Regions from separate parts of the Guyparkeria halopsychrophila genome, predicted to be linked through region 2. Evidence: predicted binding sites of a transcription regulator. Region 2 holds the regulator's gene; the other holds the start of a gene.

Region 1 (15,890 bases), on a different contig from region 2:
TGCTGGCGCGCACCATCTTCTCGGCGGTCGTGCCGATGAACCAGTCGCGCACCGCGTGGCGCCCGTGGGCCCCCACCACGACCAGGCGCGCGGCAATGGAGGTGGCCATCTCGGTGGCCACCGCGGCCGGCTTGCCCAGCCGCGCCTGCACGTCCGATGCGGGCGGCTCGATCCCCAGGCGCCCCGCCGCCTCCTGCACTTGCGATTTCAGGCCGGCGAGTGCCTCGCGCAGCAATTCGGCGCGCAGGTCGTCCGAGTCGAGATCACGGGTCTTGGCCACCCACCACAACGGCTCCTCCTGGATGACGTGCAGCGCGGTCAAGGAACAGGAGCGATGGGCGGCCAGCTGCGTCGCCCGGGTAATCGCCACCTCGCTGGCCTCCGAGAGGTCACTGGCAATCAGGATCGGACAGGTTTCGGCCATGGGGCGCTCCTTGCGACTAAGTTATCTTGCTTGTGAAGGTACCATCAGGCCATTCGTCTAAACCAGCGCCGCGATGCCACTCTAGCTCGGCACTGACCGTCGATCCCGGAGCAGGAACGCCTTGCAAGACCTCAAGATCTTCTGGAACACCCTGCTGCACGCCGGCCGCAACCTGCTGCCGATCGTGCTCGTGGTCGCCGTGTTCCAGCTGTTCGTGCTCGAGTCCGTGCCCGAAGGCCTGACCGGCATCCTGATCGGCCTGGGCGTGGTGGTCGTCGGCGTCGCCCTGTTCCTGCAGGGTCTGGAAATGGGCATCTTCCCTATCGGCAAGAGCCTCTCGAACGCCTTTGCCCGGCGGGGGTCGCTGCCCTTGCTGCTGGCCTTCGGTTTTTCCTTCGGTTTTGCCGCCGTGATCGCCGAACCGGCCCTGATCGCGGTGGCCGAACAGGCCCAGACCATCAGCCAGGGGCATATCGATGCGCTGACCCTGCGACTGATTATCGCCACCTCCGTGGGGGTGGTGGTGGCCTTGGGCGTGTTGCGCACCCTGCTCGGCCTGCCACTGCACTGGTTCATGATCGGCGGCTACATCACGGTGGTCACCGTCACCTGGTTCGCACCGGCCGAGATCGTCGGTCTGGCCTATGACTCGGGTGGCGTGACCACCAATATCGTCACCGTGCCCTTGATCGCGGCAGTAGGCATGGGGCTGGCCGCCTCGGTCAGTGGCCGCAACGTGCTTTCCGACGGCTTTGGCCTGGTGGCACTTGCCGTGATGGTGCCGATGATCACCGTGCAGGCCTACGGCATCTACGTATTCGAAATTGTCGGTGTCGATCCGGGTGCCGACTCGCTGGATCTGGCCGCACAAGCCGATGCCAAGCAGGCCCATCTCGACCCGATGGGCATCCTCACGGGCTTGCTGATCACGCTGCGCGACGTGCTGCCGATCATCGCCGCCGTGCTGTTCTTCCAGCTGGCGATCCTCCGCCAGCGCATCCCGCATCTCAAGCGCGTGATTATCGGCTTTCTGCTGGTCATCCTGGGGCTGTACGCCTTTGTCGTCGGCCTCAAGCTGGGGCTGTTCCCGATCGGCGAGCGCATGGCCGACCAGCTGATCGCCCAAGACAACGTGATCTTCCTGTACCTGTTTGCCTTTGCGATCGGCTTTGCCACCACCATGGCCGAACCGGCGTTGATCGCCATCGGTGACCAGGCCGAGCACGCCGCCCAGGGGCAGATCCGCGCCTCGATCATCCGCCTGCTGGTTGCCGTGGGTGTCGCGATCGGTATCACAATCGGCGTGCACCGCATACTGGCCGGGGATTCGATCCACTATTACGTGATCGGCGGCTACGCGCTGGTGATCCTGCTGACGCTCCTGGCGCCGCGCTACATCATCGCCCTGGCCTATGATCTGGGCGGGGTAACCACCTCGGAGGTGACCGTGCCGCTGGTCACGGCGCTGGGCATCGGCCTGGCCACGCAAATCGAGGGACGTGATGCGCTGATGGACGGCTTCGGCCTGATCGCCTTTGCCTCGATCTTCCCGATCGTGACCGTGCTCGGCTACGCCACGATCGCCGAGTTCGCCAACCGACGGCAGGCAAACCGGCCCTCGGGCCGGCCACCGAATGACACATCGACTGAAGAGGACGCACCGCGATGAGATTTTCCGTACTGGTCGCCATTCTCGCCGAGGATATGGAGGAAAAGGCCGTCGAGGTGGCCAAGACCGCCGGCGCCGGCGGCGTGACCCTGCTCAATGGCCGCGGCATCGGTGCCGAGGAAAAAAAGACCTTTTTCGGGCTGACCTACGAGGGCAGCCAGTCGGTATTGCTGTTCGTGCTCGAGCGCTCGCTGTCGCTCAAGGTGATGAAGGCGCTGACCCGGGAGCTCGAGTTGACCGACCACTCGCGCGGCGTCGTATTCACCCTGCCGCTCGAGCATATCGCCGGTATCGAGAACCGGCAGGTAGAACGTTTCCAGGAGAACGTGAAAGATGACCTCTGAAACCCGCCCCCGGCTGGTCGGCGACGTGATGGTCCGCGAGGTTGCGACCATCTCGCCCATGGCCACCCTGCGTGAGGCCCTGCGCGAGATGCGCCAGAAGCGCGTGAAATCGCTGGTGGTCGAGAAGGCCCATCCGCATGACGCCTACGGCATCCTCACCTACACCTCGATTCTGCGCACCATCGTCGCCGAGGAAGGCGACATCGATCTGGCGAACGTCTACGACGTGATGAGCAAGCCGGCGATCTCGGTCCCCGAAGGCATGGAGATCAAGTACGCCGCCCGCCTGATGGTCTCCCAATCGATCCGTCGCGTCATCGTGCTCAGAAGCGATGACCTGGTCGGCATCGTCACCATGAGCGACATCGTCGAATCGATCATGGAACTGGCCGAGCGCTGAAACACGGGCAAGCGAACGAAAAAAGGCGCACCCACTCGGGCCCGCCTTTCTGTCTCTTCCCGACCGATTCGGCCGGGTCACTCATTGGCTTACTGCCAGCCGATAAAATCGGTGGCGGCATCGGCCGCGTCATACAGGAACAGGTCGCGGAACATGTGATCCGCACCGGAGACAACCGTCATCTCGATGTGATCGTCTTCGACCCGCTCTGCCATCTTCTCTTCAAGATCGGTAACGGTCTCGTCCGCGCCGGCGACGATCACGAGCGTCGGCACAGAGACCTCGCCCAGCACCGTGGGCGTATCCATGCGCGGATCCTCGCGGTAGTAGCTGACCACGCTCGAGGCGGCGGCGCGGGTATCCGGGCAGTAGATGAAATCCATCTCCATCAACTCGTCGCCCTTGCCCTCGTCGACCAGTGCCTCGGCCTTCTCCAGCAGCGGGGCGAGCTCGGTGTCGTAGTTCGACTTGTAGTCCTTGGCGTAGTAGCCCTCGGACCAGGTCTGCGGTGCCAGCAGGACCGCCTTCTCGACCATCGGATCGGCCTGATCGGCGAGATAGCGCGCCACCTGGTTACCACCGCGCGAGTGCCCCATCACGGCCAGCCGCTCGGCACCCTCACCCTTGAGCCACTCGGCCCAGGCAGCGATCTCGTCGACCGCATCCTCGTGCTTGTGACGATGGGTGGAATCGCAGTCATACATGCCTTCGCGGGCGTCCTGACCGAGGCTCAAGTTGATGGCCAGCGAGTTGTAGCCGGCATCACGCAGCAGTTCCTGCATGCTGCTCATGATATCCATCTGCCCGTGGGCAAGCGTGCCGTGGACCATTAGTACCACGCCGTCCTCGACGGAACTGCCCGGCGCCATCTCCATGTACCCGACCAGGGTCATGTCGTCGTGCTCCAGTTCGACCCGGTCGGCGGCCTGCGCAACCGACTGGACCAGGCCGATCCCACCGACCAGCGGCAGGCAGAGCGCCGCCGTGGCAATACGTTTCAACATGCGTTTCATTGTTATCTCCCCTTTGGTGGACGAGTCGGTAGACGTCGACTTCAAAGTGTAGCCCGCTCTCACCGGTCACGCCCCTCCGTATGCCGCAGCAAACATGTCCTGGCTAACGTCCTTGGCTGACGTTCTGGACGAACGCAAACGTCCCCACGAGAGGCCGAGTGGAAAGACACGAACAGGACGCGACAGAGGCAACGATGTTTTTCCAACAGACAAAAAAATGGGCAGGTCGCTCCCCGTGGGAACAGACCTGCCCGCAAAACTCACCGCAGGAGGAGTCGATGAAAACGAAGAAGCATCTAAATGCGACTCACGGCCTATGACCGGAACGAGATTCAGGAGTTCCCCGAACCACGCTGAATCGCTGGAATCGATGCGCTGCGCTGGTCGATTCCTGGGGCTTGGCCGATTCGACCGCCCTTCGTTTTCAAGTGACGAGCCGAGTATAGCGCCCCAATATGCGAATGCAAACGTTTCGCATTGCCGTTTGCATGACATGGTGATGACAGCCCGCCAGACCCTCGGCTGACCTAATGAAAATCCCGCGAATGGGTGGGCAACTCGCCCAGCCACTCGCTGTGATCGACCAGCATGCGCGCGACGAGATGGGCGACGCCGTCGCGGTGTTGCCATTGACCGCGCACCTCCAGCAGACGCGCATTGACCACCACCTGCTGGTATGCGGCGACGCGATCCGGCCAGACGATCACGTTGACCGTGCCCACCTCGTCCTCGAGCGTGAGAAACACCGTGCCCTTGGCCGTGCCAGGGCGCTGGCGCATGGTCACCAGACCGCAGTAGCGCGTGTGGGCACCATCGTGCCGAGTCTTGAGCTCGTCGCTGCGTCGCAGCCGCAACTGCCGCAGCCGCTCGCGCAACAGGCCCAGCGGATGGCCGTTCAACGACAGGCCCAGTCGCTGGTAGTCGGCGACGATGGTTTCGGCCTGGTTCGGCGCGGGCAATTCGACGGACGGTTCGGCCACCATTCGATCGGCCGGCAAGCCGGCCTCGAGGTCCATGTCCGCCGGGATGCCGCTCGCCGACCAGTGCGCCGCGTATCGATTGCCCTCCAACGCGGCGAAGGCACCCGCATGGGCCAACGCGCGGCGGTCACGGACATCCAGGCGCGTCCGACGCACGCAGTCGGCCACATCGCGAAAGGCCGCCTGATCCCGGGCGGCCAGCAAGCGCTCGATGCCGGCAGCGGAAAGGCCGTGAATGCGCCCCAGCCCCAGGCGCAGGGCGTGAGTCTGGACGGCATACCCCGCTTCTTCCAGTGGTTCGAGCGTGCTCTCGCCGTCACTGGCCATCACGCAGGGCGGGCGCACCACCACGCCGTGACGACGGGCGTCCTGCACCAGTTGCGATGGGCCGTAGAAGCCCATCGGCTGGCTGTTCAACAGCGCGCAGTAGAAGGCGACCGGCTCGTGGCACTTGAGCCAGGCCGAGGCGTAGGCGATCACGGCGAAGCTGGCCGAGTGCGATTCGGGAAAGCCGTACTCGCCGAAGCCGAGAATCTGCCGGTAGACGCGATCGGCGAATTCGGCAGCAAAGCCGCGCTCGGTCATGCCGTCGAACAGGCGTCGGCGAAAGTCCTCCAGCGTGCCGCGCTTGCGCCAGGCGCCCAATGCGCGCCGGAGTTGGTCGGCCTCGCCGGCGGAAAACCCGGCGGCCACCATGGCCAGCTCGATCACCTGCTCCTGGAAGATCGGCACGCCCAGCGTGCGACCCAGCACCCGCCGGATGTCCTCGTTGGGATATTCCTCGCGCTCGAGCCCCTGCCGGCGCTTGAGATAGGGGTGGACCATCTCGCCCTGGATCGGACCGGGGCGGACGATGGCAATCTCGATCACCAGGTCGTAGAACGAGCGCGGCTTGAGCCGCGGCAGCATGCTCATCTGCGCGCGCGACTCGATCTGGAACACGCCGACGGTATCCGCCCGGCTGATCATCTCGAAGGTGGCCGGATCCTCGCGCGGGATCGACCACAGTGCCAGTTCCTGATCGCCTGGACGATGGAAATTGACCAGTTCCATCGCCCGGCGCACCGCCGAGAGCATGCCCAGCGCCAGTACGTCGATCTTCATCAGACCGACGGCGTCCAGGTCGTCCTTGTCCCACTGGATCACGGTCCGGTCGGCCATCGAGGCGTTCTCCACCGGCACCAGGTCGGCCAATTGGCCGCGGGCGATGACGAACCCGCCGACGTGCTGGGAGAGATGCCGCGGCATGCCGGTAAGCTGCCGGGCGATCGCCAGCCACCAGTGAATCTGGCGCAGGTTGCCGTCGACGCCGGCCGCAGCCAGCTTGTCGGCATCCACCTCGCGATCCCACCAGGCGAGCTGCTCATTGACACGCTCGGTGACGTCCTCGCCCACGCCCAGCGCCCGAGCGGCGTCGCGCAGCGCGGACTTGCGTCGGTAGCGGATCACCGTGGCCGCCAGCGCGGCCCGCTCGCGCCCGTAGCGGCGGTAGATGTACTGCATCACCTCCTCGCGGCGGTGGTGCTCGAAGTCGACGTCGATGTCCGGCGGCTCGGCGCGCTCCTTGGAAATGAAGCGCTCAAACAGCATCGAGGATTCGGCCGGATTGACCGCCGTGATGCCGAGCGCAAAGCACACCGCCGAATTCGCCGCCGAGCCGCGCCCCTGGCAGAGAATCCCCCGCGAGCGGGCGAAACGCACGATGTCGTGCACGGTAAGAAAGTAGGGCTCGAAGGCCATCTCGTGGATGATCGAGAGCTCGCGCTCGATCTGTGCGGACACACGCTCGGGGATGCCCTCGGGCCAACGCCCAGCCGCCCCCTCCAAGGTCAACCGACGCAACTGCTCGCGCCCGGTCACACCCGGCGGGATGTCGTCCAGCGGGTACTCGTAGGACAGTTCGTCGAGCGAGAAGTGGCACGACTCGGCGACCGCGATGGCCTCGGCCCGCCACTCGGCCGGAAACCGATCGGCGAGCAGCTCGACCGGACGCAGATGGCGCTCGGCATTCGACGGCAGTCGATCGGCCGCCTCCATCACGGTCACGCGATGACGCAGGGCCGTGACCACGTCCAGCAGCGGCTTTTCTTGCCGATCGGCCATCAGCGTATCGCCCAGGGCGGTGACGGGCAGATCGCGGGCTTCTGCCAGCGCCCGGGCATGGCCGGATCGACGTCCGTCCAGTCCGTCGAGCCACGCCACCACGCCCAGCCAGGGGCGGATGTTGCCGGCCAGAAGCCAGTCCGGCGAGACCATGCCACCGGCCGGCACCTGCCAGATCACCCGTACCCCCACATCCAGCCCATCCAGCCCATCGAGCACGTCCGCCCGGCCAAGCCGGTACTCGCCCTTGGTCGCCGCCCGGCGCCCGCGGGTGACGATCTGGCTGATCGCCGCATAGCCGGCCCGACTCGCGGCCAGCAGCACCAGCTGGTCACCCTCCTCAAGGTGCAGCCGCGTACCGAGGATCAGTTGCGGACGCCCGTCCTCCGGCAAGGCCCGCCACCCCTGCTGGGCCCGCACCACCCCGGCCAGCGAACATTCGTCGCAGATGGCGATGGCCGCGTAACCGCGCGCGGCCGCCACCTCGACCAGCCGCTCGGGGTCGGGCGTGGCGGTCAGGAAGCTGAAATTGGAACGGGCGGACAACTCGGCATGGGCATTCATGCCGATACTGTATATAAATACAGCTTAGGATATCCAGTCACTCATCAAGTCGATCTGTACCAACCCGCATACCGACTCGAATCATCGAGTCAGAGTCGTCGCCCCCGGCACCAACGACGGCAAGTCGGCTGGTCAGCCGGCATGCGCCTGCAGGATGCGCAGGAACCCCTCGCCGTATTTCTCCAGCTTGTGCTCGCCCACCCCGGAGACCGCCGCCATTTCCTCGAGGCCAGTCGGTCGTATCTCGAGCATGTGCTTGAGGGTGGCATCGCTGAACACCATGTACGGCGGAATGCCCTGCTCTTCGGCCAGCCGCTTGCGATGGGCGCGCAGCGAATCCCAGAGTGGCTCGTCTTCCGCGGGCACCGGGGTGCTGCCCGGCTTTGCCCCGCGCCGACCCGCTTGGCGCTTTTTCTCGGGACGCAGATGCAGGCGCTCCTCGCCGCGCAGCACGGTGCGGGCGCTGGGGTCGAGGTGCAGTCCACCGTGGCCTTCGGCATCGACGGCGATCAGCCCGCGCGCGATCAACTGGCGGAACAGGCCCCGCCAGGCGGTGGCGGACAATTCCGTGCCGATACCGAAGGTGGATATCTGGTCGTGGCCGAAGCGGCGCATCCGGTCGTCCGCCTCGCCGCGCAACACCGCAACCAGGTAGTTCACGCCGAAGCGCTGCCCGGTGCGATGAATGCAGGACAGCGCCTTCTGCGCGGCCTCGGTGGCATCCCAGGTCTCCGGTGGCTCGAGACAGTTGTCGCAGTTGCCGCAGGGTTCGGCCAGCGTCTCGCCGAAATAGCCCAGCAACGACTGGCGACGGCAGCGGGTCTCCTCGGTCAACCCGAGCATGGCGTCGAGCTTGGCCTGCTCGATGCGCTTGATGCGTTCGTCCGCCTCGGAACCGGCCATCATCTGGCGCAGGGTGAGCACGTCCTGCAGGCCGTAGTCCATCCAGGCATCGGCCGGCAGGCCGTCACGCCCGGCCCGGCCGGTCTCCTGGTAGTAGGCCTCGATGCTCTTGGGCAGGTTCAGGTGCGCGACGAAACGCACATCGGGCTTGTCGATGCCCATGCCGAAGGCGATGGTCGCGACCACGATGACGCCCTCCTCGGCGAGAAAGCGCTCTTGAACGGTGCGCCGGTGATCGGCCGACAAGCCGGCGTGGTAGGGCAAGGCGACCAGGCCCTGGCTGCTGAGCCATTCGGCGGTCTGCTCGACCTTCTTGCGTGACAGGCAGTAGACGATGCCCGCCTCGCCCGCGTGCTCCTCGCGGATGAAACGCAGCAGCCGGTCGCGGCTACCGCCACTGCCCTGGCTGATGCGATAACGGATATTGGGCCGGTCGAAACCTGAGACGAAGCGCCGCGCGTTATCCAACCGCAGGCGGTTGATGATCTCCTCACGGGTCGCCTCGTCGGCCGTGGCGGTCAGGGCAATGCGGGGGACGTTCGGGAAGTGGTCGGCCAGTTCGCCCAGACGGATGTACTCCGGGCGGAAGTCGTGGCCCCACTGCGAGACGCAGTGCGCCTCGTCGATAGCGATCAGGTTGACCGGCAGGCCCGACAATCGCTCGAGCGCCGCCGGGGTCATCAGCCGCTCCGGCGCCAGGTAGAGCAGATCGAGTTCCCCGGCGTGCAATTGGCGGATCACCTCGCGGGATTGCTCGGCCGAGAGGCTGGAGTTGAGAAAGGCCGCGGCCACGCCCAGCTGGCGCAGCGCGGCAACCTGGTCCTGCATCAGGGCGATCAGCGGCGAGACCACGATGGCCGTGCCGGGGCTCGACAGCGCCGGCACCTGGTAGCACAGCGACTTGCCGCCGCCGGTGGGCATCAGGACCAGGGCATCGCGGCCCGAGGTGACCGTCTCGATCACCTCGCCCTGCGGCGGGCGGAAGTCCTCGTAACCGAAGACGCTGTTCAGGATTTCGCGGGGGGTTTTTGACATGGCGCGTATTGGGCCAGATTCGGCCTCGGAAGGAAACCGCGCACGGTCGAACACGCGCGCTCAAGACCGACTCCCGGGCTTGGGAAATGGACGAAGCGGCGCGGGTCCGATAACGTTCCGTTTTTCATGACATTGTGACAGGCGTATTCGACATGGATCTCAACGAGATGGACGCGTCCGAAAAGGTTGCCCAACCCGCCGGCCGGGAGCTGTTCCGCTTTGGTGTGGCCCTGCTGTTCGTCATCGGCGTAGCGCTGTTCACCTGGCTCACCCAGGGGCACGTCAGTCTCGTTATGGTGGCCGCCGCGGTGATCGGCGCCTACATGGCCATGAACATCGGCGCGAACGACGTCGCCAACAATGTCGGCCCGGCCGTCGGCTCGAAGGCCCTGACCCTGGGCGGGGCCATCGCCATCGCCGCGATCTTCGAGGCGGCCGGCGCGATCATCGCCGGTGGTGACGTGGTCAGCACCATCAAGGGCGGCATCATCGACCCGGCCGCCATCGATGACCCGATGACCTTCGTCTGGCTGATGATGGCCGCCCTGCTCGCCGCGGCGATCTGGCTCAACCTCGCCACCGCGATGGGCGCACCCGTCTCGACCACCCACTCGATCGTCGGCGGGGTGATGGGCGGCGGTATCGCCGCGGCCGGCTGGGGCATCGCCAACTGGGGCACGGTCGGACAAATCGCGGCCAGCTGGGTGATCTCGCCCCTGCTCGGCGGGCTGCTCGCCGCCGTTCTGTTGTACCTGATCAAGCGGAGCATCACCTATCAGGACGACCTGATCGATGCGGCGAAAAAACGCGTCCCCTGGTTCCTCGCGCTGATGGCCTGGGCCTTCGGCACGTATCTCGTGGTCAAGGGCCTGAAAAAGATCATCGAGATCCCGTTCCTGGGCGCCGTGCTGATCGGCCTAGTGCTCGCCGGGATCGTATTCTTCATCGTCCGTCCCATCGTCGCCCGAGCCGCCGACGGCATGCAGGAAAACAACAAGGCGAGCGTCAATCGCCTGTTTATCCTGCCGCTGATCTTCGCCGCCGCCCTGCTGAGCTTCGCCCACGGCTCGAACGACGTCGCCAACGCAGTCGGCCCGCTGGCCGCGATCAACGATGCGCTCACGCAGGCGGGCACCGCCTCCGAGGCGGCCATTCCGTTGTGGGTGATGCTGATCGGTGCACTCGGTCTGGCGGTGGGTCTCGCGCTGTATGGCCCGAAACTAATCCGCACCGTCGGTCACGAGATCACCGACATCGATCCGATGCGCGCCTACTGCATCGCGTTGGCCGCCACCCTGACGGTCATCCTCGCCTCGCAACTCGGCCTGCCGGTCTCCACCACGCATGTGACCATCGGCGCGGTATTCGGCGTCGGGTTCCTGCGCGAATACCTCAAGTCCAACTACGACCGTCTCGAACAACAGGTCCGCGACCTGCACCCGGAAAGTGATGACGACGAGGTGATGCAGGAATACCTCGAGCGCTTCCGGGCAGCGCCGCTCAAGCAAAAGAAGCGGATGCTCCAGGAGCTCAAGGACAAGAACATGCGTCGCGAGGCACACATCAGCAAACGCCAGCGCAAGGGCCTGAAGAAGATCTACAAGCGTGAACTGGTCAAGCGCTCGCTGGTGCTCAAGGTCGTCGCCGCCTGGGTGATCACCGTGCCGGCCGCCGCGCTGCTGGCCGCGATGTTCTTTTTCGTGATCCGCGGCATCTTCGCCGGCGGGTGATCGCCAGCGCTGGCCAAGGAGCCTAGAATCCCTCCATGCCAGCGCACCCGACCGACCTGACCCTACGCGACACGCTCGACGCCGCCCTGCCCGCCTGGCAACGCGCCGGCCATCGCCTGCCGGTACTGCTCGCCGGCTCGCGCGACTGGGCACTGACCGCAGCAAAGGCGCTGGTCAATGCAGATACGCTCTGGGTGGGCCCCGATGCCCCGCCAACAATCCACTCGCTCGGCTTTCGCCGCACCCGCGAATCACTGGGCGGGGAATACGACCGGGTGGTATTCAACGCCCTGTCGGGGTTCGACCCCGATGCCCTCGGTGCGGTCGCCGGCCTGCCCCGTGCCGGCGGCTGCCTGATCCTGCTCGTCCCACCGCTGGCCGACTGGCCCGACCGGGAGGACCCGGAACTGGCCCGGATCACGCCCTACCCGTTCACCCCGGCGGATGCCGGCTCGGCCTACGTCCGTCGCCTGATTCGCCTCTTGGCCGAACAGCCCGTGTTGTGGAGTGTGACGGAGGGCCAGCCGCTACCACCGGCACCGTTTCCCGCCTTGCATGCCGGCAAGCCGCCACTCGCCGCCGCGCCCTGCCGCACGCCCGAGCAGGCCGAAGCGGTCGAGCGCATCCTTGCCGTGGCCAACGGCCGCCCGCGCCGACCGTTGGTGCTGCGCTCGCACCGGGGACGCGGCAAGAGCTCGGCACTGGGCATTGCCGCGGCTCACGCCCTGCAGATGGGCTTGGGCGACGTGCTGGTCACCGCGCCACGGCGCGCGGCAATCGAGCCGGTGTTCGCGCGCGCCGCCGAGGTCGTCGGGACCGAAACCGATGCCGATGGCACGCTGCGTCTCGGCGCCCACAGCCTGCGGTTCGTACCGCCAGATGTACTAATCGAGCAGCGCCCATCGGGACGCCTGTTGCTGGTCGACGAGGCGGCGGCCCTGCCCGCCGGCCTGCTCGAGGACCTGTTCGCGAGCCACTCGCGCTGCGTGTTCGCCACCACCGAGCACGGTTACGAAGGCAGCGGCCGCGGCTTCGCGCTGCGGTTCCTGCCCCGTCTCGAGGAGCAGGCGGTCTCGGTGCATCACCAGCGGCTCATTACGCCGATACGCTGGGCGGCGGACGACCCGCTCGAGACCCTGATCGACCGGCTGCTGCTTCTCGATGCCGAGCCGGCCGACCTGCCGGCGGAGGGCCCCCTCGCCCCCGGCCCGCCGCGACAGCTGGATCGCGACGCACTGGCCGCCGACGAGCCTCGGCTCGTCGAGCTGTTCGGCCTGCTGGTCAGCGCCCATTACCGCACCACGCCGCGCGATCTACGCCAGTTGCTCGAGGCACCCGGCACCCACCTGTGGGCAATCCAGGCAGACGACCGAATCCTGGCGACCGCCGTGGTACAGGACGAAGGCAACCTGCCCGAATCGCTTGCCGAGGCGGTATTCGCCGGCGAACGCCGCCTGCATGGCCACCTGCTGCCGCAGACCCTCGCGGCACACGCCGGCGAGGCCGACTGGCCAACGCTGTCCGGCCGACGGATCCAGCGAATTGCCGTCCATCCGGCGGCCCGTCGGCGCGGTCTCGGCCGGCGGCTGGTGGCAGCCATCGCCGAGACGGCCCGTGCCGACGGCCTTGATTTCCTCGGCGTGAGTTTCGGCGCACAGGATGACCTGGTCGACTTCTGGTGGGCCTGCAATCTCGTCGGCCTGCATCTCGGCCAGCACCGCGACCCGGCCTCGGGGCAGGAGGCGATGGTCATGGCATTGGGGTTGTCACCGGCGGGACAGGAAGCGGTCACACATACCACGCGTCGTCTGGTCGGAACCGTGGCAGACCGTGCTGCCGGGCCCTTGCGCCACACCCACCCCGCCCGACTGTCGGGGCTGCTGGCGAGCACGCCGCCGGCTGACATGCCCACCCTCGATGACGTCGAACGCCGGCAGATCGAAGCCTGCGCCTACCGTCGTCATCACTTGGATGCCGCGCTTGGGCCACTGCGCCGCTTCCTGCCGACGGCGCTCGGCCATCCCGCGGTGATCGAGGCCCTCGCTTCGGATGATCGCGCTCTGCTGACTGCTCGCTTCCTGCAGCTCCACGAGGACACGGCAGTGGCCACCCGATTCGGGCTGACCGGACGCCGGGCAGTCGATGAGGCATGCCGGAGGATGCTGGGAAAGATCCTCGAGGTACTGGCAGGCTAGAGTGGGAATAGCGCGCTATGCTTGACGCCGACGACGCACCAATCCGGCGCGACGAATCCAAGGCACCATTCCATCGATGCAGACAGGGACATCACTGCTATGAAAGTCGCTTTCTTCCATACCAAGCCCTACGATCGCGAGGCCTTCGAGGCCGAGCGGAAAGGGCATGAGATCGACTACTTCGACCAGCGCCTGAGCGAAGAAACCGTCCATCTGGCCCAGGGCTATCCGGCCGTCTGCGTCTTCGCCAACGACATCCTCAATGCCCGGGTGATCCACGCCCTGGTCGAGGGCGGTACCGAGGTGCTCGCCCTGCGCTGTGCCGGCTGCAATCACGTCGATTTCGACGCGGTCGCCGAGACCGGCCTGCGCGTGGTAAACGTGCCCGCCTACTCGCCCAACGCGGTAGCCGAACACGCCGTGGCGCTCATGCAGGCCGTCAACCGGCACCTGCCGCGCGCCGTCTCGCAGGTCCGCATGGGCAACTACGCCCTGCACGGGCTGGTCGGCATGGACGTGGTCGACAAGACGGTGGGCGTGGTCGGCACCGGGCGCATCGGCACGGTGTTCGCGCGCATCCTCAAGCAGGGCTTCGGCGCCAAGGTCATCGCCCACGACCCCTATCCCAACGACGAATGTCTTGCGATGGGCATCGACTACGTCTCGCTGGAGGACCTGCTTACGCGCTCGGACATCATCAGCCTGCACTGCCCGCTGACCGAGGACAGCCACCATCTCATCGACGCGGCGGCCGTCGCACAACTCAAACCGGGTGTGCTGATCGTCAACACCAGCCGCGGTGCGGTCATCGACACGCAGGCGGCCATCGACGGGCTGAAATCCGGGCAGATCGGCGGACTCGGCATCGATGTCTACGAGAACGAGGGGCCTCTGTTCTGGGAGGATCGCAGCGACGAGCCGCTCACCGATGACCAGTTCGCCCGGCTACTCGGGTTCGGCAACGTGGTGATCACCGGGCACCAGGCCTTCCTCACGCGCGAGGCGCTGGACCAGATCGCGAAGCAGACCCTGGAGAACCTCACCTGCATCGAGACCGGCACGGCCTGCGAGCGCGAGATCACCCCGACCGACGAACAGGCCGACTGACCCGTAATGGCCGGAACGCTACAATCACCCGCTGTTTCTTGCCCGCCTACTTCTCGGCAGCGCCCATGGACCTGATCTCTCCCCTTCAACTCACCGCCCTCAACCCCGTTGGCCAGGGGGCGCAGAAGCTCGTCTTCCGCCACCCCGACGACCCACGCGTGCTGGTCAAGGTGGTCAACCCGCGCTTTATCGAGCGCCGGGACAAGCGCGACCGCTTCTACCAAAAGCGCCGTCGCATCGGGCATCACCGGGCGTTTGCCCGCGAGATGATCGAGCACCTCGCCTCGCGGGCGCTGGCACCCGGTCGACTCGCGCCCTACCCGCAACATCCTCGGCGTGATCGACACGGACATGGGGGCGGACCTGTTGGTGGAAGCGGTACTGGATGAGAACGGCGAGCTGGCGCCCACCCTGCACGACCTAGTCGAGGGCGGCCGTTTCGGACCGCACGAACAACGGGCGCTGGAGCGATTCGCCGACTGGGCGCTGGCATCGAACGTGTTGATCAATGACCTGTCGCCGGACAACCTCGCCTGGCACCCGTCGGGACACTTCGTCATGATCGACGGCCTGGGCGATCGCGCCGGCATCCCGATCCGCGCGGTCAGCCCCTGGCTCAACCGTGTCTACAAGCGCAAGAAGATCCGCCACCTCCTCGCGGAGATCGGCATGGGAAAAGACTCGGGACGCTCCCGGAAACCCATCGCGATCGCCGTGGCGATCATCCTGGCGTTGCTCGGCCTGCTTGCCGCCCAGATGGAATTGTTGCTCGACTAAGCCAGTCGGCCGCGACAGACATCGAGCGTGTTTGAGGCTACTCTTTCCAGAAAAACAAGGAGGACAGCATGCGCCCCGAAACCATCGCCCTGCACGCCGGCTACGAACCGGACGACCAGCACGCCGTCGCCGTGCCGATCCACCAGACCACGTCGTACAGCTTCGACAACGCCCAGCACGCGGCCGACCTGTTCGACCTCAAGGTCCAGGGGAATATCTACTCGCGGATGATGAACCCCACCTGCGGGGTCCTCGAGGCGCGCATGGCGGCACTCGACGGCGGCATCGGGGCCTTGGCCACGGCCACCGGCATGGCCGCGATCACCTACACGATCCAGACCATCGCCCAGGCCGGCGACAACATCATCTCGATCAGCGAGCTCTACGGCGGCACCTACAACCTGTTCGCCCACACCCTGCCCCGCCAAGACATCGAGGTGCGGATGCAGGACAAGGACGACTTTGCCGGCATCGAGGCGGCGATCGACGAACGCACACGCGCGATCTACTGCGAGTCGATCGGCAATCCCTCGGGCAGCGTCGCCGACATCGAGCGACTGGCCGACATCGCCCATCGCAACGGCCTGCCGCTGATGGTCGACAACACCGTCGGCACGCCCTTTCTCCTCAAGCCGATCGATTACGG
Region 2 (15,890 bases):
GACGCTGCGTGCGTTGGAAACCGCGCTGCTGGACTTCCCGGGTTCGGCGCTGGTGATCTCGCACGATCGCTGGTTCCTCGACCGGATCGCGACGCATATCCTCGCCTTCGAGGACGACGGCTCGGTGACGTTCTTCGAGGGGAACTACCAGGAATACGAGGCCGATCGGCACAAGCGCCTCGGTGATGCGGCCGACCAGCCCAAGCGCGTGAAGCACACCCGCCTGGCAAGCTGATCTTGATCGCCGGGTGTCAACGAAGCGGCGCCCGGCGTTTTTCATGGAGAAGGGAACGTGGCCAATCCGGCACTTGAACAAGCGATTATCAACAAGATTCGCGATAAGGGAATCTCGCTGCCCGTGCTGCCCGACGTCGCTATGCGTGCCCGTCGGGTCATCGACGACCCCAACAGTTCGGCGGGTGACCTGGTCGAGGTGATCGGCCAGGACCCGGCGATCGCCGCCCGACTGATTCAGGTGGCGAACAGCCCGCTGTATCGCGGCGCACAGCACATCGACAACCTCAACCAGATCGTTTCGCGGTTGGGGATGCGCACGGTCAGCCAGCTGATCGTCTCGCTGTCGGCCAAGCAGCTGTTCACGGCCAAGACGGCCATGATCAAACGGGTCATGCGTGACCATTGGGCGTTTGCCTCGCAGGTGGCGGCCCTGGCGAACCACATCGCCCGCCGCCACACGAAGCTCGATGCGGATCAAGCCCTGCTCGCGGGGTTGCTGCACAGCGTCGGTGGGATTCCGGTAATCGTGGTGGCCGAGGAGATCCCCAAGCTGCAGGAGGCGCCGGCTGTGCTCTACGAACTGGTCGAGAGCCTGCAATCACGGTTGGGCGGCAATATCGTCAAGGCGTGGGATTTTCCCGACATGTTTGCCGAGGTGATCGAGCATTGCGGTGACCTGGGCTATCAGCACAACGGCGATCCGAACTATAGTGACGTGGTGATCTGCGCCATCGCCCAGGCGCGCGGCATTAGTCGCACGCCGGACGATCGCCCGATCATGGCGGCGGAAAAGCTGGGTGTGGATCTCGAGTCCAGCATGATCGATGATGAGCTCGACGAGGCCATCCGCGCATTAGGTGGATGACCAGTGAAAGGGAACCGATACCGCCAACCCCGGTCTTCATGGAGACCGGGGTTTTTTGTACCCGTGAGCCGTTTTAAAGAGGGTAGTTGCGATGCGTTTGCCGTTTACCGTTCCACTGCTGGGCCTGACGCTCGTGATTGCCGGTTGCGCGACGCACCCGGTCACCGGACGCAGTCAGTTGATGATCATGCCCGAGGGACAGGCCAATCAGATGGCCTACCAGGCCTATTCCCAGATGGCGAGGGAGAAGCCGACGTTGTCGGCGTCCGCCGCGGCCAGTCAGCGGGTGCAACGCATCACGCAGCGCATCGTGCCGCAGGCGACTCGTGTCTACCCGCAGGCGGCGGGGTGGCAGTGGGAAAGCCTCGTGTTCCGCGATGACAGCGTCAACGCCTTTGCAATGGCCGGCGGCAAGGTGGGCATCAATACGGGCATGCTCAACAAGCTCCAACCCACCGATGACGAGTTGGCTCAGGTGATTGCTCACGAGATTGCCCACGCGCTGTCGGGGCACACGCGCGAGAAGATGTCGATGGCGATGACCCAGCAAATGGGGTTGTCGGTGGCCTCGGCCCTGGGAGGGTTGGATAGTCAGACGGCAGCGATGGCGCAACAGGTCGCGACCGTGGCCATCGACCTGCCATTCAGCCGTCGAATGGAACTCGAGGCGGACAAGGTGGGGTTGTTGCTGGCCGCCAGGGCCGGTTACGACCCGCGAGCGGCCGTCAGCCTGTGGCGCAAGATGCAGGCACAGGGCGGGGGCGGCGGCCCGGAGTGGCTCAGCACCCACCCGGACAGCGGCAATCGCATCCAGGCATTGGAACGCGCCATACCCGGCGTGATGCCCGATTATCGCCGGGCTACCGGGCGCTAGCGCGCGCCGGCCAGAGCCAATGGTGTGGCGTCCGTCTCGTCGCGAGGGGGCGACTCAATGCCCCCGGCATCCAGTTCGAGATGCACCTCGCGGGGGTGGAACGGTTTGATCCGTCGCACGCTCAGGCCTTGAGCACGTCGGTGCACGATCAGTTGTGCCCAGGCGGGGCTTGAGGGGGCGGTCATGGCGGTGCCTGCGGCCATCTCGGCGCCGAGCGGGTAGGGCGTGACCAGGCATCCGCCCCCCGTCTCGGCGGCCAGCTTGAGCCGTCGTCGCAGGGCAAAGCCCAGCGGGGGCAGCCAGGCGACGACCAGCGGGTAGACACCGGACTGGAGCACTTCCTCGGTCGCCCAACCCAGTTCGCGCAGGTTGCGTGGTTGGATGACGAGCAGGTTGTCGAGTTGCACTCCCTGTTGTTGCCAGCGCTCGGCACAAGGGAGCGCTGGCGGGTTGATCAACGCCACGCCTGCCGTTCGGGTTTGTCGATGCAACCAGGGCATCAGCAGGGCCGTGGTGCCATGGCCCAGTGATGACTGGAACCAGTCTTGATGCCGTTCCAGTGGTGTCGTGTCGAGTCGCTCACAGGGGCGACGCCAGATCCCGCTGGTGGCACGGCCGGCATAAAGCTCCACCAGCCCCTCGCTGGGCCAGCCGCCGCCCAACAATTCATCGAGTGCCGACCAGCCGCTGGGGCAGGGCGCGGCGCTCGACGCGGGCGGGCGAGTCTGCCGGCCACGCCAGATGTCGTGACGGGCCAACAACTCGGCGACGTCGTTCCCCCCGATGGCGTGTGCTCCCATGATGTGCCGATCCTCCCGGGACGAATTGGTCGCTTCTCATGGCGTTTCGACGCTGCCGAGACGCCAAGTCAGGCCGGGCTAGGCCAGGCCAGGTGCCCGTCAGTCGAATGTCCGCAACACGCCGACCACGCGGCCCTCGACGATCAACTCCTCGTGTCGCAGGTCGACCTCGATCGGTGTCATCTCGGTGTTCTCCGGGATCAACCAGACCTTTGCCCCGCGGCGTCGATAGCGCTTGACGGTGACCTCGTCGGCCAGGCGGGCCACCACGATCTGGCCGTTGCTGACGTCCTCGGTGCGATGCACCGCGAGCAGGTCACCATCCATGATCCCCGCATCGCGCATGCTCATGCCGCGTACTCGCAACAGATAATCGGCGCGAGGGCGAAACAAGGCCGGATTGACCGGCACCTGGGACTCGACGTGTTCGGCTGCCAGGATCGGGCTGCCGGCAGCAATCCGACCGATCACGGCCAACTCGTCGCGGTGGGAATCGTCGGGCAGGCGAATGCCCCGGGAGCGCCCCCCCAGCAGTTCGATGGCCCCTTTTTTCGCCAGCGCCTTGAGATGGCTTTCCGCGGCATTGGGCGAACGGAAACCGAGGGCGGCGTTGATCTCCGCCCGGGTCGGCGGCATGCCGGTCTCGTGGATGGTGTCGCGGATGAACGCCAGGATCTCGGCCTGTCGGGGCGTGAGCGGGCGCGGTGTGTTCGATTCGGTCATGGTGACGGTCTTGGCGGAAGCGTGAGTTGATTGTACTGTAATAAATAACAGTATTCATATCCCGGAGTCCTCATGTCCACCGAGTTGCCATCCCGATCGTCAGCGCACGAACCTTACTGGCTGGCACTGCGCTTTCCGGAGGCCTGGTTCGAATGTCGCTGCCCCGAACAGGAACGCCATCATCGCCCGCCCGCGGTGCTCCTGGACGGGGGTGGGCGCAGTAGCCGGGTGGCGGCGGTCAACCGCGTGGCCGCCGGACTGGGTATCGAGATCGGTCAGAGCCTGGCCACGGCGCGCTCGCGTCATCGGGCAAACGCCACGGCGGATACGCCCCTGCGGTGCCTCGGGGTCGATCACCGGGCCGTGGAAGAATGGCTGGCCGAATGGGGCGAGTGGGCGCTGACGTATACCTCGCGCGTCAGCCGCCCGCCAGCGGTGCGATCCGGTGTCGATGTCGGTGCGGGGTTGTTGCTGGAAATCGGTGGGAGCGCGGCGCTGTTCGGCGGCATTGGGGCCGTGGTTTCCCGGCTGCTCGAGGCATTGAAACCGTGGCAACTGGTGGTGCAGGTCGCGGGGGCGTCACCCCCGCGTGTCGCCTGGGCCCTGGCGGCTGCGGTGGCCGACGAGCCCCCGTGGTTGTGTCGTCCCCGGGAGCAACTGGCGGCCGTCAGCCGACTGCCCCTGGCGTTCATCGACTGGCCGACTACCTGGATCGAGCGCTTTGCCGAACTGGGTCTGCGACGGCTGGGCGAGGTCCGTCGCCTGCCGCGTGACGGGTTGGGGATGCGCACCGATCCGCTACTGTTGGCCGATCTGGATCGCCTGTTTGCCGCACGGGACTGGCCGCTGGCCGACCTGGTGCCCCCGGCTCGCTATGCCCGCGAGGTGAGCCTGTGGGATCCGGCCAGCCAGGTCGATCGCCTGTTGCTGCTGGCCCGCGGCCCGCTGGTGGGGTTGAGCGAGTTCCTGCACCGTCGGCGCCTCGCGGTGGCGAATTTCGTGGTGTGGCTCGGCCACGAGGAGAGAGCGTCGACCCGACTGGAGGTGGCGACCGCCGAACCCGGCCGGGATGAACGCCTCTGGCAAGAGCAATTGCGTCTGCAGCTGGAATCGGCCGGACAATTGGCGCCGGTCACCCAACTGCGAGTGGAGGCCGACCATTTTGTCGCCCCCCGAGCGGGCCAGGGCAGCCTGTTTGCCGATGCCGACGAGCGTGGTCGCGACGAGCGGGCCCTCTTTCATCGGTTGCAGGCCCGGCTGGGCCGGCCGGCCGTCAGTCGATTGCAGGATGTGCCGAGCCTGATTCCCATGAACCGCTCCCGCCTGCAGCCCTTGCCGGGGCAGCAGGGCAGGTCACCGCGTACCAGGCCCGTCGAGCCACCGGACACATCGCTGCTCCCGGGAGCGTTTCGGCCGTTGTGGTGGCTCGAGAAACCACGGCGGCCCGATGCGCCCGTGCATTACCACGGGCACATCGAGCGGATCGAGACCAACTGGTGGGCGACGGCCGAGGAATCGGCCGACTACTGTGCCGGTGAACTGGTTGGCGGCCGCGCGGTCTGCCTGCGCCGGGAACGCGCGGGGGGCGATTGGCAGGTGATTGGCCTCGACGATTGATGGGCGCCGATGTGCGCCGATATTCGGCTCATCCGCCTCGCGCTCGATTCGGCAGCAACCCTTTCCAGCGCCACCAGACCGAAGCGGCCACCAGCAATCCACTGCCGCCGAAGAGCAGGAAGAAGGTCGGCAGGTCGATGTCGAGCGCCGCGAACAAGACAATGGCCAGCAGGCTGCTGGCCACCATCGCCAGGGCGTTCTGCACATTGAGTGCCGCAATCAGGCGGGCGCGTTGCGATGGCCGCGAGGCCCGCTGCAAATGACTGTACAGCGGGACGACCAGCATGCCCGCCAACACGCCGGTCAGGGCGATATCCACGCCGACTCGCCATAGCGATGGAGAGGGCGCCGATGCGACGAAATACCAGTCGATCGCGACCAACCCCACGCCCAATGCGGCAAACGGGGCCAGTGCCCGCGGGGGACGACGGCCGCCAAGATAGCCCACCAGCAGGCCGCCAGCCCCGATGCTCAGCGCGAACAGCGCCAGCAGCCCGGTCGCGCCGTCGGCCGGTAATTCGAGCACGTCCTCGGCAAAGCGTGGAAACTGGGTGAGATATCCCGCGCCGACGAACCAGAACCAGCTGATCAGCCACATCGACTGGCGCAGGCTGGTCGCTTGAGTCTGCAGGAGTCGCCAGGTCGTGGCCCAGCTTTTGAGTGGCCCGGCATGATCCGGCAGACGTCCCGGCGGCGGGGCAGGAGGGATAAAGCGTGCGGCGATCAGGCCGGCTACCGCCACGCTGATCACCAGCAGGCTCGCAATCAGGGTGGCGCCCTCACCGGTGGCGACAAGCAGTCCCCCGGTCAACGTACCCAGCAGGATGGCGGTAAAGGTGCTCGCCGTGACCCAGCCGTTGGCGCGCATCAGCATGCCCGCCGGCAGGTGGCGGGGCACGATCGCGTATTTGAGCGGCCCGAACCAGGCCGATTGTGCCCCCATCAGGAACACCAGGGTCATCAGCAGGACGATGCTCTGCCACCAGAACGCCACGGCGGCGATGATCATCAGTCCCAGCTCGGTCCACTTGAGCACGCGGGCCAACTTTGCCTGATCGAGGCGGTCGGCCCAGTGGCCCGCCATCGGCGAGAACAGCAACCCGGGCAGGATGAACAGGCCCGCCGCCAGGTTCATCAGTACGTCGATATTGCCGTCCTGCGCCGTGCCGATCTCGTAGGTGATCAGGAACATCACCGAGAAACGGAACGCGTTGTCGTTGAATGCCCCCAGTGCCTGGGTAAAGAAGTACGGCAGGAAGCGGCGTGACAGCAGGCGTGCCGTGGGGCGGCTGGGCATGGCCGGGGAGCTCCTTGGCGGGTATTCGGGCATTGGAACACGCGGGTACGGGGGCGCCAAGCCATTGGGTCGCGGAACATGCTAGGGTTTTGCCGACACACTGGTCACGACAAAAGGGAGCGTCCATGTCCGAGACGGTCGATATCCGCGACTTGCTCGCCTACTGCGAGCGTTTGCTCGAGCCCGAGATCTACCGCGATTACGCGCCGAATGGCCTGCAGGTCGAAGGTCGCCGCGAGATCCGTCGATTGATTACCGGGGTGACTGCCTGCCAGGACCTGCTCGATGCCGCCGTCGACGCCAAGGCGGATGCAGTGCTCGTGCACCACGGTTATTTCTGGAAGAACGAACCGGAAGTGATCACCGGGATGAAGCGCCGTCGCATCGCGACCCTGCTGGGCCACGACATCAATCTGATCGGTTACCACCTGCCGCTCGATGGTCATGTCGAGATCGGCAATAACGCCTGGCTGGCCGGTAGTCTGGGCCTCAACGTGACCGAGCGTTTCGGTCATCAGCGGCTGGCAGTCGCCGGGCGGCTCGAACAGCCGGCGACGGGGGTCGAGCTTGCCGCCCGTATCGCCGATCGCCTGGGCCGTGAACCGCTGGTGGTCGGTCCAACGGATCGACCGTTGCAACGGATCGGGCTGTGTACCGGCGGGGCGCAGGACATGCTGGGCGAGGCCATCGAGCTCGGGCTGGATGCCTTCATCTCCGGGGAGATTTCCGAACGCACCACCCACATGGCGCGAGAATCCGGTGTGACCTATATAGCCGCCGGCCACCACGCCACCGAAACGGGCGGTGTGCGCCTGCTGGGTGAGCGTATTGCCGCGGAATTCGACATCGAGCACCGCTTTGTCGACATCCCCAACCCGGTCTGAAGCTGGCCAACTGGTTCCCCAAGCTAATAAAAGTCTATCCCGAGGTATTAGCTCCGCTTGTTTGACGGCCGCATCGAGATGCTTAAACTACTCCGGCCGTAAAACTGGCAGATGCTTTGCATCGGTGATGCCCGTGGTAACCCGGCGGAATCTTCCGGGTGTTTTTTTGCCGGGTGCAGGGAGGCCGAAAAGGCTCGCCAACAACACGAGCGACGCGGAATCGCTTTCCGGTCGTGATCGATTGACGGATAACCATCCAGGAGTACGACGTAACAATGGCTGATTCTCCCTCCAACCCGGCAAGGCGCCGGTTTCTGACCGGCGCCGCGACGGCGGTTGGCGCGGTGGGCGTCGGCTTTGCCGCCGTGCCGTTCTTGAGCTCCTTCCAGCCCAGCGCCAAGGCCCAGGCGGCCGGCGCGCCGGTTGACATGAACATCGGCAAGCTGGCCCCCGGTCAGATGACCACCGTCGCCTGGCGTGGCAAGCCGGTCTATGTCGTGAATCGCACCGATCGCATGCTCGACTCCCTGTCCGAGATAGAGGATCGCCTCAGTGATCCCCACTCCAAGGTGGCGAGCCAGCAGCCCGAGTTCGCGACCAACCTGTACCGGGCGCGCAAGGAACACGAGCGTTATCTCGTCATTGTGGGTCTGTGTACGCACCTTGGCTGCGCGCCCACCTACCGGCCCGAAGTCGCCCCGGATGATCTGGGCGACGACTGGCGGGGCGGATTTTTCTGCCCGTGCCACGGCTCGAAGTTCGACCTCTCCGGTCGCGTGTACAAGGGGGTTCCGGCGCCGACTAACCTGGTGGTCCCACAGTACGTGTACATCACCGATGAAATCATCCGCGTCGGCGGCACCGAGGAGGATCTAGCATGATCAAGGACCTGGGTAAATGGGTGGATGACCGCCTGCCGGTGTCGCGCTTCTGGAATGCGCATCTGGCGAAGTATTACGTCCCCCACAACTTCAACTTCTGGTACTACTTCGGCTCCTTGCTGCTGGTCGTCTTCGTCCTGCAGATCGTCACCGGCATCTGGCTGACCATGAGCTACAAGCCGTCGGCCGAAAACGCCTTCGCTTCGGTCGAATACATCATGCGTGATGTCGAGTGGGGGTGGCTGCTGCGCTACATGCACTCGACGGGGGCGTCGTTCTTCTTCATCGCGGTCTATCTACACATCTTCCGCGGGATGATGTACGGCAGTTACAAGAAACCCCGCGAGTTGATCTGGATCTTCGGCGTACTGATTCTCCTGGTGCTGATGGCCGAGGCCTTCATGGGCTACCTGTTGCCGTGGGGCCAGATGTCCTACTGGGGCGCGCAGGTCATCATCTCGCTGTTCAGCTCGGTGCCGGTGATCGGTCCGGATCTGGCGCTGTGGGTCCGTGGTGATTACGTCGTCTCCGATGCCACCCTGAACCGGTTCTTCGCCCTGCATGTGATCGCGCTGCCGCTGGTGCTGCTATTCCTGATCGGTGGGCACATCATGGCGCTCCACGAGGTCGGCTCGAACAATCCCGACGGCGTGGAGATCAAGGAAAACAAGGACAACACGGGCAAGCCAGTCGACGGTATCCCGTTCCATCCGTACTACACCGTCAAGGATCTGTTCGGTCTGGGTGTGTTCATGTTCATCTTTGCCGTGGTGCTGTTCTACTGGCCTGACGGCGGTGGTCTGTTCCTGGAGCATCCGAACTTCACGCCCGCCGATCCGCTCAAGACGCCCGAGCACATTGCCCCGGTCTGGTACTTCGCCCCGCACTACGCGATCCTGCGCGCCATTCCGGACAAGTTCCTGGGCGTGGTCGCAATGGTTGCGGCGATTCTGATCCTGTTCGTGCTGCCGTGGCTCGACCGAAACCGCACCCGCTCGATCCGTTACCGCTCGACGGCGTTCAAGGTGAACCTGTTCGCGTTCGCCGCGGCATTCATCGGGCTTGGTTACCTGGGCACCCAGGCGCCGACCGCCCTCGGCACTCTGGCGTCCCAGATACTGTCGGCCGTGTATTTCGGCTTCTTCGTCGCGGTGTTTTTCATCAGCCGTCGTGAACGTACCCAGCCCGTGCCGGAGCGCCTGCAATGATCCGTATTACGTTTCTACTCTGTCTGATCGGCCTGCTGGCCGCGCCCAATGCCAAGGCGGCCAGCAGCAACTATCCGCTCAAGGATGCCGAGGTGGATCTTGGCGACAAGGCCTCCCTGTACCGTGGCGCGCAGACCTTCATGGACAGCTGCGCAAGCTGCCACGGTGCCAAGATGATGCGTTTCGGTCGCATCGGCGACGATCTGGGGCTATCCGAGGAGCAGTTGGCGGTACTGTTGCCCGAGGAGTTGACCAAACCGGGGGACGTCATTGAGACCAACATGCCGGCGGAGTACGCCCAAAGGACCTTCGGCATCGTCCCGCCGGATCTCACGCTGACCGCTCGGGTAAACGGTGGCGACTGGCTCTACACGTACTTGACGACCTTCTATGCCGATCCGGATGCGCTGTGGGGCGTGAACAACGCGGTGTTCCCCGATGTCGGCATGCCGCACGTGTTGGCCGCCGAGCAGGGGCTTTTTCAGCCGGTCTACGAGACCGAAGGCGAGGGCGAGAATGCCAAGCGCCGCCTCGTTGGGCTCGAATCGCCGGAGCGACCCGGCACGCTCTCGGAGGAAGAATTCGAGCAGAAGATGCGCGATCTGACCGCCTTCATGGTGTACATGGCCGAGCCGGCCGCATTGCTGCGCGCCCATTACGGGCCGTACGTGCTGGCCTTCCTGTTCATCTTCACGCTGGTGATGTACCTGTTGAAGAAGGAATACTGGCGCGACATCAAGCACTGATTCGACGCCAATGAGCGGTCAAGCAGACGCTCGACTCCCCGATGAACCCGGCCCCGAGGCCGGGTTTTTGTTATGATGCCGTTTTAACCATTGCACCACGGGAGGCGCCAATGGCGACCGTCAACCGCCGTTCGGTCATGACCTTGTTCACCAGCCCGGACTCGCCGGACTGCCACCGCACCCGCATCGTTCTCGCGGAGAAGGAACTGACCGCTGAGATCATCGACCTGTCCGAACAGGAGCCGCCGGAAGACTTCCACGACCTGTCGCCGGAGGGGACTGTCCCGGTGCTGGCCGATCGCGATCTCGTGTTGACCAATGCCCGGGTCATCATGGAGTACCTGGATGAGCGCTTCCCGCACCCGCCGCTGATGCCGGTCGACCCGGTGAGCCGCGCCAAGGTCCGCACTGCGCTCTACCGGATCGAGAGGGACTGGTACGGTCTGCTGCCGGAATTCGAGCGTGGCGAGAAGACCGTCGCTCGGGCCCGAAAGCAACTCAAGGAAGGGTTGCTGTCGGCCGCGCCGATTTTCTCGGCGATGCCGTTCTTCATGAGCGAAGAGTTCTCATTGGCCGACGTCACGCTGGCCGCCTTGCTGTGGTACCTGCCGAAATACGGCATCGAATTGACTGGACCGGGTGCCAAGCCGATCCAGGATTACATGGACCGTGTATTCAGCCGGCCCACGTTCCAGGCAAGTCTCACGGAAGTCGAACGCGAAATGCGCGGCTGAGCGACGAGTCTCCCCATGGACCGGAGCGCTACCCTGACTGCCCGAACGTTCGCGACTGGAACCGGGTGTTGGCGGAGGTGCCGGTCTGGTATTGGGGCACGTTCCATCCGCGCCGAGCAAACCAAGCCGAATCGCCATTCCATTCGTGCAGAGGTCTCTTAATGCTCTCGAAGCGTCCCTACCTCGTTCCCGCTTTCTATGACTGGATTCTCGATCAGGGACATGCGCCTCACCTGGTCGTGGATGCCGATGCTGAGGAGGTGATGGTGCCGACTCAGTTCGTCGAGGACGGTCACATTCAGCTCAATATCAGTCCGTCGGCGGTGCGTGACTTCCACATGGATCGCGTGGGTATCTCGTTCGAGGCCCGCTTTGGCGGGCAGCCCGAGCGGGTATTTGTCCCCATGCATGCCATCCGTGCGATCGTCGATCGTGACTCGGGGCAGGGGGCGACCTTCCCGGACGAGCCGGAAGAGACCTTCCCGCAGTCCGACGATGACCTTGAGGGGGCACCGGCACCCAAGTCCGAGAGCAAGGGCCGTCCCCAGCTGCGTGCCGTGCCCGGTGGCGAGGAGGGGGCAACGGACAAGGAGTCCGGCGCTTCGTCGTCTCCTAAGTCGGACGATGAATCCGATGCCGACCCGGATGGCGGCGGTCCGGACGACGACCCGCCACCCTCGCCACCCTCGGGCGGCGGCAAGGGCGGTCCGAGTCTCCGGGTCGTCAAGTAGCGGCGTTGTCTTCGGTCGGGACGAAGTTCAGGCAGACGCTGTTGATGCAGTAACGCCGGCCGCTCGGCTGCGGGCCGTCCTCGAACACATGGCCGAGGTGGGCATTGCAGCCGGCGCACAGCACTTCGGTTCGGCTCATGCCGTGGCTGGCATCGGTCCGGGTGATTAGCGCCTCGGAACTGGCGGGCTGGAAGAAGCTGGGCCAGCCGGAGCCCGAATCGAATTTGGCATCGCTCACGAACAGCGGACGCCCACAGCAGACACAGTCGAAGCGCCCCGGGCGCTTTTCGTCGTTAAGGGCGCCCGACCACGGTGCTTCCGTACCGCCAAGGCGGCAAACTCGGTACTGTTCTTCGCTTAGCGTCTCGCGCCAGGGATCGGGGTCGTTGCTCATGATGCGTTCCGTTTTCTTGTCGGTGTCTGGTGGCTTCATCGTATCTTGACCATGATAGCCGACCGAGTCCGGTGTCAACGGGAATTCGATGGGCTGCCGGGACGGCGAGACACTTGGCACCGCTGTCGTCGGCTTGGTATGATTCCGACTCGATCCTTCACTCAAAGAAACGCGAGTAACCTGTTGAGCATATTAAGGATAGGCGACCCAAGATGCCCGGAATGACCAAGCCCGCGATCTTCCGTCCCCAACTTGCCCTGTTGGAGCTGGCGTTGCTGGTCGTCGCGCTGTTACTAGGCGTCTATCTGCTTGCGTTGCTCAGTTACCATCCGGACGATCCCGCTTTCAGCGTCACCGGCTCCGGTGAGGTGCGCAACGCCGCGGGATTGGTGGGCGCCTGGGTGGCAGACGGTGCGCGTTACCTGGTCGGTTTCGGCGCCTACATGTTGGTGCCGGCCCTATTGCCACTGTTGTGGCGCACCTTCCGTCGCGCACGGCAGGGCAAATCCTGGGCAGACCTGCCGTTTGCCATTCAGTGGCTCGGTGTCTTGCTCCTGGTGCTCTGCGTGAGCGTCCTTGCGTCGATCAACCATGAGCCGTTGTCGGCGCCTACTGGCCTCTCCGCTGGCGGGGTGCTGGGTCTCATGCTTGCCGAGGGCATGGTCCGTTTGCTGGGGGCATTGGGCAGTACGCTGGTCCTGCTCGGCTTGATGATGCTGGGCGTATCCGCTACCACCGGGCTTTCCTGGTTCGCGCTCTTCGATCTGATTGGTGCGACGCTGATGCGCATCATCAATGGCCTCCGGGCCGTCGCCGGTTGGATTGTGGCTCGGTTGCCGCTGTCCCGCCGGCCCGGTCCCGCGCCGATCCCGGAAATCGGGGCGAGTTATGAAGAGGTCGAGCAGCGTCGCAAGAAAACGCCCCCGGTGGAAAACAAGCCCAAACCCCGGCCCAAGACCGCGCCCGCACCGACGCCCGCACCCGTCGCGTCGGTGACCTCCACCAAAAAGAAATCGAGCACGCCGCCGCAACCGGAACTCGGTACGGCGAATGGCAAACCCATTTTTGAACTGCTGGATCGTCCCGTCCAGCAGAGCAGTGGCTTTAACAAGGACGACCTCCAGCACATGTCGGAGGTGATCGAGGCACGTCTGTCGGAGTTTGGTGTGTCGGTTGAGGTGGTGGCCGCGCACCCCGGCCCGGTGATTACACGGTTTGAGCTGCAGCCGGCCCCGGGGGTCAAGGTCAGCCAGATCTCTAATCTTGCCAAGGATCTGGCGCGTGCGCTGTCGATCGTCTCGGTGCGCGTGGTTGAGGTGATTCCGGGCAAGTCCACGGTGGGGCTGGAAATCCCCAACACGGCCCGCGAGATCATCGCCCTGCGGGAACTGCTCGAGTCCCGTCGCTACCGGGAGGCGCGTTCGCCCTTGACCGTGGCGTTGGGCAAGGACATCGGCGGTGAACCGATCATGGCGGACCTGGGCCGCATGCCGCACCTGTTGGTCGCGGGGACCACCGGGTCGGGCAAGTCGGTGGGGGTCAACGCCATGATCCTGAGCCTGCTCTACAAGGCGTCAGCCGAGGAAGTGCGCCTGATCCTGATCGACCCGAAGATGCTCGAACTGTCGGTCTACGAGGGCATCCCGCACCTGCTGGCCCCCGTGGTCACCGACATGAAGGAGGCATCGAATGCCTTGCGTTGGGCCGTCGGCGAGATGGAACGCCGCTATCGGCTGATGGCCAAGCTCGGCGTGCGAAACATCGCGGGGGCCAACGAGAAGATCCGCGAGGCGATCGCGCGGGGCGAGCCGATCAAGGACCCGTTCTACGACCACGCCCAGGCCTTCGATCCCGACCTGCCGCCACCCACGCTCGAGTCGATGCCGTATCTTGTGATCGTGGTCGACGAGTTTGCCGACATGATGATGGTGGTTGGCAAGAAGGTGGAGGAATTGATCGCCCGTCTGGCCCAGAAGGCCCGCGCCGCCGGGATTCACCTGATCCTTGCCACCCAGAGGCCGTCCGTGGACGTGATTACCGGCCTGATCAAGGCCAATATCCCGACCCGTATCGCCTTCCAGGTCTCCTCCAAGGTGGATTCCCGCACCATTCTCGACCAGATGGGCGCCGAACAGTTGCTGGGACACGGTGACATGCTCTATCTGCCGCCGGGCAGCGGCATGCCAATGCGGGTTCACGGCGCCTTCGTCGGGGATGAAGAAGTGCATCGCGTGGTCGAGGCGCTCAAGACCCTCGGCGAGCCGGAGTATGTTGACGAGGTGCTCTCCGAGAACACCGCCGCCAATGTGACCTTGCCCGGTGAAAAGCCCGTGCGGGCCGATGGCGAGGAAATCGACGAGTTATACGACCAGGCGGTAGCGATCGTCACCGAGTCGCGCAAGGCGTCGATTTCCTACGTCCAACGTCGCCTCAAGATCGGCTACAACCGCTCGGCGCGACTGGTCGAGCAGATGGAGGCCGACGGTGTCGTCGGTGCCCTGGGATCCAATGGCAGCCGCGAAGTGATCGCGCCTCCGCCGCCGAGATAGCCGCCGACTCTGGTTGTTTTGCTCTGATTCGTATATACGCGTCGGAACCTGTGCGTATGCCGGGCGTCGAACCGGTCCCACCCACGATCTGGTGATCCATGAACAGACAAACTTTCTACCCCGGTGGCATTTTGGCCTCGTTGGCCTTTTTGACCACCGTCCTGTTTTCGCCGTTGGTGGTTGCCGCGCCGGTGGACGACGTCGATGCACTGGTCAAACAGCTCGCCGAGATCGATACGCTGTCAGCGGATTTCGTGCAGGAACGGCGGGACACCAAGGGCGAGGTGCGCCGTGAATCGTCGGGGACGTTCGTGCTCAAGCGCCCGGGCCAGTTCTTCTGGCGCTACGAAACCCCCTACGTGCAGGAGTTGATCGCCAACGAGGGCACGCTCTGGGTATACGAGCCCGATCTGCGACAGGCCAGCCGTTCGCCCTTGTCGGCGACCGATGGGGCACCCATCGCGATTCTGACCGGCGAACGGCCCGTGACCGAGCTGTTTCACGTTCGCCATCTTGAAGGCGAGGATGGGTTGAACTGGTTCGCGTTGCGCCCCCGAGACGAGCAGGGCGATTTCCGCGAGGTCCTGTTGGGCGTCGACGAGCGGGGCATGCGTGAGATGCGCTTTATCGATCAGCTCGATCAGACCACGCGGGTGGTGTTCGAGTCGCGCCGTTTCAACCAGCCGGTGGACGAATCGATCTTTCATTTCGAGGCCCCCGAGGGCGTGGACGTGGTTGAGGCGCGCGAACCACCGACGATCCAGTGAGGTGGGCGTGATCGACTACCCGGTTTTCATGCACACGATCGAAGGTTGGGCGAGTTGAACTCGCAGGACGATCTGTTCGGCGCCGAGGAGCCGAAGCCTCAGGCCGAGTCGACCTCGGTCTATCGGCCGCTGGCCGACCGTCTGCGTCCCAGCCATGTCGATGAATTTGCCGGGCAGGTGCGCGTGGTGGGTGAATCGGCCCCATTGCGTGTGGCGATGGAAAAGCGCCAGGCGCATTCCTGCCTGCTCTGGGGGCCTCCCGGGGTGGGCAAGACCACGCTGGCTGGCCTCTACGCCGAACGCCTGCAGGCGGAAATCGTCTACATGTCGGCGGTCGAGGCGGGGGTGCGTGAACTGCGCGCCGTCATACAGGCGGCCCGCGAGCGCCGACAATCCGCCGGCCGTCTTACCGTCCTGTTTCTCGATGAAATCCACCGGTTCAACAAGACCCAGCAGGATCAGTTGCTTCCGTCGGTGGAGCGGGGTGTGCTGGTCCTGGTCGGCGCGACCACCGAGAATCCCTCGTTCTCACTGAACAACGCGTTGCTCTCGCGCCTGCGGGTCTACCGCCTGCAGCCGCTGG

What was found. Region 2 encodes LexA, which represses DNA repair genes until DNA is damaged. Its sites were predicted from a motif close to TACTGTNNATATNNACAGTA; they were not measured.
Region 1: a site for LexA is predicted at 7,503-7,522, ahead of ABGV18_RS08510 (error-prone DNA polymerase). Genes of this name have one in related genera too.

What each region holds. Positions count from the first base shown of each region.
Region 1 covers NZ_JBDODP010000017.1:7,105-22,994, forward strand. The annotation lists gene ABGV18_RS08485 (universal stress protein) at 1-424, opposite strand, end outside; gene ABGV18_RS08490 (DUF1538 domain-containing protein) at 546-2,093, shown strand; gene ABGV18_RS08495 (P-II family nitrogen regulator) at 2,090-2,437, shown strand; gene ABGV18_RS08500 (CBS domain-containing protein) at 2,427-2,837, shown strand; gene ABGV18_RS08505 (alpha/beta hydrolase) at 2,927-3,850, opposite strand; gene ABGV18_RS08510 (error-prone DNA polymerase) at 4,378-7,497, opposite strand; gene recQ (DNA helicase RecQ) at 7,630-9,435, opposite strand; gene ABGV18_RS08520 (inorganic phosphate transporter) at 9,588-11,165, shown strand; gene ABGV18_RS08525 (tRNA(Met) cytidine acetyltransferase TmcA) at 11,201-13,360, shown strand; gene ABGV18_RS08530 (2-hydroxyacid dehydrogenase) at 13,460-14,467, shown strand; gene ABGV18_RS08535 (protein kinase family protein) at 14,533-14,856, shown strand; gene ABGV18_RS08540 (YrbL family protein) at 14,819-15,244, shown strand; gene ABGV18_RS08545 (aminotransferase class I/II-fold pyridoxal phosphate-dependent enzyme) at 15,313-15,890, shown strand, end outside.
Region 2 covers NZ_JBDODP010000005.1:64,757-80,646, reverse strand. The annotation lists gene ettA (energy-dependent translational throttle protein EttA) at 1-235, shown strand, start outside; gene ABGV18_RS03740 (HDOD domain-containing protein) at 293-1,102, shown strand; gene ABGV18_RS03735 (M48 family metalloprotease) at 1,194-1,976, shown strand; gene ABGV18_RS03730 (hypothetical protein) at 1,973-2,776, opposite strand; gene lexA (transcriptional repressor LexA) at 2,876-3,499, opposite strand; gene ABGV18_RS03720 (Y-family DNA polymerase) at 3,572-5,116, shown strand; gene ABGV18_RS03715 (MFS transporter) at 5,145-6,413, opposite strand; gene ABGV18_RS03710 (Nif3-like dinuclear metal center hexameric protein) at 6,539-7,297, shown strand; gene petA (ubiquinol-cytochrome c reductase iron-sulfur subunit) at 7,573-8,178, shown strand; gene ABGV18_RS03700 (cytochrome b N-terminal domain-containing protein) at 8,175-9,386, shown strand; gene ABGV18_RS03695 (cytochrome c1) at 9,383-10,132, shown strand; gene ABGV18_RS03690 (glutathione S-transferase N-terminal domain-containing protein) at 10,243-10,866, shown strand; gene ABGV18_RS03685 (ClpXP protease specificity-enhancing factor SspB) at 11,028-11,597, shown strand; gene msrB (peptide-methionine (R)-S-oxide reductase MsrB) at 11,590-11,991, opposite strand; gene ABGV18_RS03675 (DNA translocase FtsK 4TM domain-containing protein) at 12,204-14,540, shown strand; gene lolA (outer membrane lipoprotein chaperone LolA) at 14,639-15,307, shown strand; gene ABGV18_RS03665 (AAA family ATPase) at 15,353-15,890, shown strand, end outside.